2 regions of the Arachidicoccus terrestris genome follow, and region 1 is predicted to be linked to the other one. Evidence: riboswitches for the same ligand, from Rfam matches in the RefSeq annotation. Region 1 holds a riboswitch; the other holds the start of a gene.
The links. Region 1 has a riboswitch for thiamine pyrophosphate ahead of K9M52_RS15760 (TonB-dependent receptor). Riboswitches for the same ligand answer to the same signal wherever they lie in the genome.

Region 1 (4,662 bases):
ACCTCTTGTGCTGCCGGCAAGATTATCTGCATGAGTAGCGTGCATCAGGTCATTCCCTGGGCAGGACATGCCAATTATGCATCCAGTAAAGGAGGTATTGATATGTTGATGCAGACCATTGCTCAGGAATTCGCCGGCAGAAAAGTACGTGTCAACAGCATATGCCCTGGCGCCATTCAGACACCCATCAATAAGGACGCCTGGAGTACCAAAGAAGCGCTGGATGAACTACTCACGTTGATTCCCTATAAGAGGATCGGACAGCCGGAAGATATCGGGAAAGCTGCCGTGTGGTTGGCTAGCGATGACAGTGATTATGTGAACGGGGCCTCTTTATTTGTGGATGGTGGCATGACCCTGTTTCCCGGATTTAGAACCAACGGATAGTATAAATATTTTGAATATGCGGTAACAGAAGTTAATCTAACCGACTATTTCATGAAAAGCAATTATGGAAGAGAAGCAAGCAAAGAGTGCAAAAGAGGCTAACCAGAAGCAGCTACATGATCCGCAGGTTGAGTCTATTCATCAAACGGCTGAAGGCAAGCGACTAGAAGAAACTGGCTGGAAAAAATGGGGGCCTTATCTGAGTTACAGACAATGGGGAACCGTCAGAGAAGACTATAGCGCTTCGGGCGATGCGTGGCGATCCACGACCCATGAGATGGCCCGTTCCAAGGCGTGGCGTTGGGGTGAGGAAGGACTGGGAGGCTTCTGTGATGATAAGCAGAATCTGTGTTTCGCCTGGGCTTTCTGGAATGGGAGAGACCCGATACTTAAGGAGCGCTTATTTGGCCTCACCAACTATGAAGGTAACCATGGAGAAGATGTAAAAGAACTGTACTATTATCTGGACAATACGCCCACACATTCTTATATGAAAATGCTCTACAAATATCCATTTGGGGCATTTCCATATGAGCAGCTAATTGACCAGAATGCTCAAAGAACCCATCAGGATCCTGAATTCGAGCTCATGGACACAGGTATCCTTGACAACGGGCAATATTTTGATATCGTTATTGAATATGCAAAAAATAATATCGAGGATATTTTAATCCAGCTGACGGTTACCAACCGCTCTTCAGATACTAAAGAACGCCTCCATATTCTGCCAACCCTCTGGTTCAGGAACTGCTGGAGCTGGGAATTGCAAGCAAAAAAACCAGCCATTCATGCTGTTGAAAATAACCATCTGGAGTTCACCCATGAGACATTAGGTACCTACCATTTTTATACAGAGTCTTCCGGCGCCTTCCTGTTTTGCGATAACGAAACCAACAATCAAAAACTCTACGGCAGTGCCAATGACAGTACCTATCTAAAAGATGGCATTAATGAATACGTAATACATGACAATGTAAAGGCGGTAAATGATAAGTCGGGGACGAAAGCCTCCATCCATATCATTGAAAATATAGAACCAGGGGCAACAAAAACGCTTCGATTCAGGTTGTCCCAGAAAGCACTCACAGATCCATTCAAAAACTTTGATCGTATTTATAAAACTAGACTGGAGGAAACAGATCATTATTATGAAGCCTTGCAGGAGATTGTACCGGATGCAGAGGAGAAACTGATTCAAAGGCAGGCACTGGCAGGAACATTATGGTCCAAGCAATTCTATCACTATAATGTCAGTAAATGGCTTCAGGGAGATCCGACGGCACCGCCACCACCCGCGTCCAGAAAGGAAGGCCGTAATAGCGAGTGGCAAAATATCGACAATATGGATATAATATCCATGCCGGATAAATGGGAATATCCCTGGTATGCTACCTGGGATCTGGCATTTCATGCGGTAAATTTTGCTATGATAGATTCGGCATTTGCCAAAAATCAACTTTATATTATTACCCATGATTGGTATATGCACGCCAACGGGCAGCTGCCTGCCTATGAATGGGATTTTGGCAATGTTAACCCGCCTGTTCATGCCTGGGCTACCTGGAGAGTCTATAAGATTGATGAAAAAAACAACGGTAAGGCTGACACGGAGTTTTTAAAAGCAGTTTATCACAAACTGCTCCTCAATTTTACCTGGTGGGTCAATCGAAAAGATGCTGAAAGGAACAATATATTCGAAGGCGGCTTCCTGGGTCTGGATAATATCGGGGTATTTGACAGAAATGAGGCGACAGCGCATGGTGTACAACTGGAGCAATCTGATGCCACTGCCTGGATGGCCATGTTCGCTCTGAATATGATGCGCATCGCGTTAGAGCTCTGTAAAACCGACCTCGTATATCAGGATATGGCATCAAAGTTTTTTGAACACTTTTTGTCCATCGCCTATGCTATGGAAAATGTAAAAGGCGACGGAGAGGGGCTTTGGGATGAGGAAGATGAGTTTTATTACGACCAGATCCGCACCAAATACGGAGAGAATATCCGGCTTAAATTAAGAAGTATCGTCGGCATTATTCCGCTCTTCGCGGTAGAGGTCATTGATGAGGCCAGTCTGCAACAAGCACCGGAATTCATCAAACGAATGAATTGGCTCTATGAAAACAAACCGGAACTGGCAAGCCTGGTGTCCAGATGGAAAGAACAAAACAACACGCTCCATTTACTATCGTTACTTAGAGGACACCGGATGAAAAAGATCCTGGAACGCATGTTGGATGAAAATGAGTTCCTTAGCCCATATGGAGTCCGCTCCGTATCTAAGTATCATAAAGACCATCCATATTCCCTCAAAATTGGTGATTTTAACTATAATGTGGCCTATACGCCAGGGGAATCAGATTCTAATATGTTTGGTGGCAACAGTAACTGGAGAGGGCCGATCTGGATGCCTATTAACTTTCTGATCGTGGAAAGCCTGCAGCGGTTCCACTTTTATTATGGTAATGATTTTAAAGTGGAATGCCCCACCGGCAGCGGCAACTACATGACTATTCTTGAAATCTCTGAATTCCTGGCCTGTAGGAATCTACAGCTATTTGCTGCAGACAAAGATGGAAGGAGGGCCTTTCTGAATGGAGATGAAAAACAGCAGACCGATCCGAATTTCAGCAAGTACATCCTCTTTCACGAATATTTCCATGGAGACACCGGAAAGGGGCTCGGCGCCTCTCACCAAACAGGCTGGACAGGTATTATCGCTAAAATGATCCAGTCGAAGTATAACCAAAAAAGAGGAAAATAACCTCCGCAACCTAAAGGGCTTTCTATAATCAAATCACAAATGGCCATACTATTCAATCTTAAAAATCCTTTTTAAATTTCCCCAATACTTACTTACCTTTGCAGCCGTAATTTTCCTCGGGGTGCTTTTCCTTAAACGGAAGGCTGAGATCAAACCCGTATAACCTGAACAGGATAATGCCTGCGAAGGGAAGGCTGCAAATCGCCACCTACATATTGCAGTACACATATGTAGTGTTCCCCTCTCTGCTAAACAGTAACCTGTTCACATTTAAATATTTATGAAAAGGTTCTGTGTTATCTTGTGCCCGCTATTAGGTGTTGTATTAATGGGTTTGATGCCATTGCTTTCCGAAGCACAACAGGTTGTCTTAGAAGGTCGTATTATAAATACAGACAGGCAACCGGTAGAAAGCGCAACGGTCAGATTTCAGGAAATCAATAAGAATGATTCTGGTAAGATAATAGCAGATAACAACGGACATTTTTCACTGCGGCTCCAAAAACACAGTAAATACAAAATCACGATAGAAGCTATTGGTTATGAGCCCTCTTCACCCGAAATCCGGACCAGTAACGGCCTACTGGATAAGGTGTTCTTTTTGACGCCTATAACAAAGGCACTGGACCCGCTGGAAGTAAGGGCTATAAGAGCAGCCGATCATGCCCCGTTTGCCAAAACCAATATCAATGCGGCAGAAATACAGGAAAAGAATCTGGGCCGGGATCTGCCATATCTGTTAAACCAGACGCCAGGCGTAGTTGTCAATTCTGATGCCGGTAATGGGATCGGGTATACCGGTATCCATATCCGAGGTTCCGACGCTTCGAGAACCAATGTTACACTCAATGGCATTCCTTATAATGATGCCGAGAGCTCCGGATCTTATTTCGTTGATATGCCAGACATTGCTTCTTCAATTAACTCTATACAAGTTCAAAGAGGTGTAGGCACTTCGTCAAATGGGGCAGGTGCATTTGGAGCCACTATAAATATCAGCACCAACCAGGTTCATCAACTTCCCTATGCTACGCTTAGCAATAGCTATGGCTCCTATAATAGCTGGAAAAATACGGTGGCAGCCGGGAGCGGACTGATTGACGGTAAATTCACGGCAGACATCAGATTAAGCCATATCAGCAGTGACGGTTATATTGACCGCGCCTCCAGTAAACTGGAATCCCTGTTATTCTCAACAGCATATGTAGGGAAAAACACCACTGTTCGCTTCAACTTTATCACCGGTAAAGAAAAGACCTACCAGGCCTGGAACGGCGTTCCCCAAGACCATATCAAAGATGATCCTACCTATAATGAATTGGGGTATATTGAGGCTACCGATTCTTATTACGCCAATCAAACTGATAATTATACACAAAGTCACTATCAGCTCTTTATCAATCACTCTTTTAACGCTGCATGGTCCTTTAGTTTAGCCTCCTTCCTGACCAGAGGGATCGGCTATTATGAAGAGTATGAAAATAATGAAAATTACACAGATTACGGTATCA
Region 2 (4,662 bases), 1.5 Mb from region 1:
GTCACGTAACAAAGCATAGCGGTGCCGAACCAACCGATCATGGCAGCACCGATTGCTGAAGTAATATGATCGTATCCCGGTGCGATATCTGTGGTGAGGGGCCCTAAGGTATAAAAGGGCGCCTGGTCACACTCCGCCAGTTGCTTATCCATATTCTCTTTAATCATATGCATGGGAACATGCCCCGGCCCTTCTACCATCACTTGCACATCATGCCGCCAGGCCATGCGCGTCAGTTCGCCCAAGGTTTCCAGCTCAGCGAATTGTGCCGCATCGTTCGCATCTGCGATACTGCCGGGCCTCAGGCCGTCACCCAGTGAAAAAGCGACATCATAACTTTTCATGATCGTACAGATCTCATCAAAATGCGTGTATAAGAAGTTTTCTTTATGATGAAACAGACACCATTTGGCCATGATCGATCCACCTCTGGAAACAATGCCGGTCACCCTTTTTGCCGTAAGATGAATATAACGCAGCAATACGCCGGCATGTATGGTAAAATAAGAAACACCTTGCTCTGCCTGCTCAATCAAGGTATCCCTGAAGATTTCCCAGGTAAGGTTTTCGGCAATACCGTCTACTTTTTCCAGTGCCTGGTAGATAGGCACTGTACCAATGGGTACCGGCGCATTACGGATAATCCATTCCCTGGTCTCGTGAATATCGTTACCGGTAGAAAGATCCATAATCGTGTCCGCCCCCCAACGGCAAGCCCAGACCGCTTTTTCAACTTCATTATGCATATCGGAGATAACCGCACTGTTACCGATATTGGCATTGATCTTCACGAGAAAATTACGGCCAATGATCATGGGCTCCATTTCCGGATGATTGATATTAGCGGGTATAATCGCCCGGCCGGCCGCAATTTCAGCGCGGACATACTCAGGCGTGATGATTTCCGGTATTCTTCCGGCATGAAAAGCCTCTCCCGGATGCTGAGCGTTCAATACCGGATCAAGATCTCCCATCAAGGCCAGATGCTGGTTTTCCCGAATCGCGACATACTCCATTTCAGGGGTAATAATCCCTTTACGGGCATAATGCAACTGGGTAACATTCGCATTGGCTTTTGCTCTTTTGGGCCTGGATTTCCCGGGAAATACGGGTATCGAAGAAGCCGGAGCGCCATCCAGCAAGGCTTTTGTAAACTGTGCACTTGGGCCGGAGAGCTCTTCTATATCCTTATTCAAGCTAAGCCAGCAATCCCTGGAACGCTGAAGCCCCTGATGAATATCAATAGGGATCTTTGGATCCGTGTAGGCACCGGAGCTGTCATAAACGACAACCGGCCGGTTGGGAACCGCCCTGCCGTCAGCGCCTTTCGTGTCTGCCTGCATGATTTCGCGCATCGGAACTTGTATGGCGTTTATTGAACCGGATACATATATTTTACGAGATCCGGAAATCGGCCCCTGAGAAATTTTTTGTTGGGGTGACCGGGCATCTAAGGAGTTTTCCATAAATAATAACCTGTTGAATTAAATAATATAATCGGTAAGAAATTTGTTATGAGCGCATTAACCACCCTGTGTGGCGGTTAGAATCAATAACTTGTCATGCTCTTTCAAAAAGGTCGATGGCCAGTTAGCTCTGGCAATGACCTGATCATGTAATGCAACGGCAATACCACCGGGGCGATCGGGGTAAAGCTGCTCCATCACATTTTCCAGCGACAAGGGATTTGAAAGTCCGTCAGCGCCTGCTGGCTCTAAGGAGAAATTCTGTTTTTTCTGATTAATTTCCAGTTCCATTCCTAAAGTTTTTTAATTGAATACTTTAGGAATGACCACTATATGCCGGACGGCAGAAGAAAGCATTTCACTTTTCCCTACGCTAGTATGAACTAGATCAGGTTCAGAGGGTAAAATCTCAGCCTACAATTGTAGACACCCCTAAAGCGATTCAAAGGTAAGGATCTTTAACTATCCACCAAAAACAATATCTGATACTTTGAGCTAAAATTAATAAAATAAACTTACACCCATATGCTGAAGCAGCTAATCAGGAATTATTATCCCGCGTTTTCTTATTGCTTAGGTTCAATAATTTCAACCTTCCCTTTATTACCTGTTATAGAAGCCAGCGGCGCCAGAGATGGCCCTTCCAGCACCTCACCGGTTACGGCAAACCGGCTTCCGTGGCAGGGACAATCCCAGGATTGTTCAGCGCTGTTGAACCCAACGATACATCCCATATGCGGGCAAACAGCAGATTTAACAATGAGTTTTTTATCCGGTGCCCTGTATACAGCTAATTTATGACCTCCATGATTAATCACTTCGCCCGTTTCCACCTGTACTTTCGAAAAATCTTTGTCATGATAAGTTCCGATGTCAAGCACCCGCTTGACCAACTTAGCCGCAACGTCGATATTTTCCCGGACAAAGTTTTTTGCCGACTTAAGCGGATTAAACCTGGAGGGAGAAAATAATGCCGCAAATTCACTTTTCCCTTCCAAAATAAGATCCCTGAGAATGGAGGCGGCAAGCGTGCCATACACAAGACCATCCGTAGCATATCCGGTGGCTATATATTCACCGGGGCCAGTCTTACCTATATAAGGAAGCAGGTCAGCTGGCCTGTAATGCTGGCCACCCCAGCAATACACCACTGACTGTACAGGAAAATACTGATAAGCGAATTCCTTCAGTTCTTTAATCAATCTTTCATTATCCATCACATCGCCCGTCTTGTGCTTTTTACCAATCACCAGCACATACGGCACCTCTTCTATTTCATAAAACCGGACAGAAAATTTCTCATTTTTTAACTGCCCCCAATATATACCGTTAAAGGCAAGTGCATGGCTTAGCCGGCAAGCAATCCCATATTCCCTGTAAGGGCCTAAAAGCGCCTGCTCAAACATCAAGCCTTTCGGCGTGTGGGTGGCATGAACGACAGTTTTTGCATGAATGATCCCGTCGCGGGTACGCACGGTAAAATGATCTTTTTCGCGCTGCATCTCTATAACCGGCGAAGCTTCAAATATCTTGACAAGTTCAGGGCTTATTTTCTGACTGAGCTCCGTAACATAGCGCAACGGATTAATTTGCATCTGCCCTTCCAGCTTAAAACCTTCAAATGATGGCAATGGAATTTCATCTCCAGTTGCCTCCCTGACCGGCAAATTTAATTTTCTCGCAGCACGGAATTCCTGCCGGTTAAAATCAATACCATCTGCATCCATACTAAATAAATACATATCACAGCGGCGCTGTTTCGCCTCAATAGCATATCTGTTGGTCAAGTCCGCGATGAGTTCAAGTCCCTTCTTCCTGGCCTGAGTAACACTTCGCATCTTCTCTTCATTATATTTATCGCAGAACTCAGTAAGAGAAGTATCCATTAATTCATATAAGTTACCGGTGCTATGTCCCGTCGTGCCCTTTCCAACCCGGCAAGCCTCTACCACAGTTGACGGCTGACCTTGTTCCGCAAGCAGGGCCGCCAGTGATATACCTGTGATACCTCCGCCGATAATCAAGACATCTGTTATATGTTCTGCTGCCAGGCCCGGAAAATCCACTTCCAAACTGTCCGCCTCCCATATTGATCCTGTTGGCCTCATCATCATCAGGAATTTTCGTCTTTGTCAATAAACTTATTGAAGTTACTCACCGCTCCTTCCGCTGTTTTCTCCTGATAGAGAAACTGTAACTCTTCCCGGTCAAAGATATCAAAAAACCGGTCCCATGATATCGCTTCAAGTGAGTCATCTCCGCTATATCCCGGAAAATCGATTCGGAGAATACCGCTATTTTTCTTTTCAGATGTCTTAATGATACTGGGCTTTCCTTCACGTGCCTCTACCCATTGTTTTATGGTACTGTGATTTGTGGTTGTTGCAGATTTCATAATGTACACATTTAATGATTACATTTCAAGAGAGATCACCGCTCATAGCGCTCCCCTTATCCCTCACATTTCAGAATGCATGCCAGAAAAATAAGCCATCAGATAGCCTTAAAACTGCATACCCCGCCATCGTTCTGCCAGCATAGCGGTGGCAATTTATACCCCATATTATTCCAGGGGCGCCCCTCCTCCCTTTGCGTTTATGGAACAACTGATAAAGTGTTTAAAAAAAACGGTCAAAGCAGACCATTAACAGGGCAAAACGGCAAGATCGGCTATTCATATTAAACTCATATAAAATGATGCGCACTTAACCGGAAAAAGACATACATCAGAGATGACTGTTCCCGGCCATGCCCACCTGAGGATCACCAGAAAACCCATACACGCACTGCCTGAAAAAACTGCGACACTAAGGGAGGGGGTCTCGCTTCCGCATTCTGTGCCAATATTGCTACAATCTGCCGGGTAAAAAAAGTAGGCTGACGATTAAAACCCGGCCTTTAAATTAATTAACTTTTAAAAAACTCGAGAACGAATGCTTCAATGTAGCAGATTTCAGTGACAGACCGCCTAACCAGCGCTCTTCCAACTGTAAAACGCTATTTCACGCCCAAAAAATGGACTAAAATTAGTTGGGATTAAGTAGCGAAGCAAAGAGAGCTGCTTGTTAGATAATTAATAAAATTTAAAACATCCTTTTTATGAAAATTGCACAAATTGCACCTTTAATTGAAGCGGTTCCACCCAGATTTTATGGCGGTACAGAAAGAGTTGTACACTATCTGACGGAGGAGTTGG

Region 2: it holds a riboswitch for thiamine pyrophosphate, as region 1 does, so the genes downstream of both, thiS (sulfur carrier protein ThiS) here and K9M52_RS15760 (TonB-dependent receptor) in region 1, are expected to answer to the same signal.

What each region holds. Positions count from the first base shown of each region.
Region 1 is NZ_CP083387.1:4,043,062-4,047,723, reverse strand. Features, by position in the region: gene K9M52_RS15770 (glucose 1-dehydrogenase) at 1-387, shown strand, start outside; gene K9M52_RS15765 (MGH1-like glycoside hydrolase domain-containing protein) at 452-3,151, shown strand; TPP riboswitch at 3,259-3,359, shown strand; gene K9M52_RS15760 (TonB-dependent receptor) at 3,432-4,662, shown strand, end outside.
Region 2 is NZ_CP083387.1:593,406-598,067, forward strand. Features, by position in the region: gene thiC (phosphomethylpyrimidine synthase ThiC) at 1-1,466, opposite strand, end outside; gene thiS (sulfur carrier protein ThiS) at 1,524-1,757, opposite strand; TPP riboswitch at 1,815-1,910, opposite strand; gene K9M52_RS02340 (FAD-dependent oxidoreductase) at 2,033-3,580, opposite strand; gene K9M52_RS02345 (hypothetical protein) at 3,580-3,861, opposite strand; gene K9M52_RS02350 (glycosyltransferase family 4 protein) at 4,566-4,662, shown strand, end outside.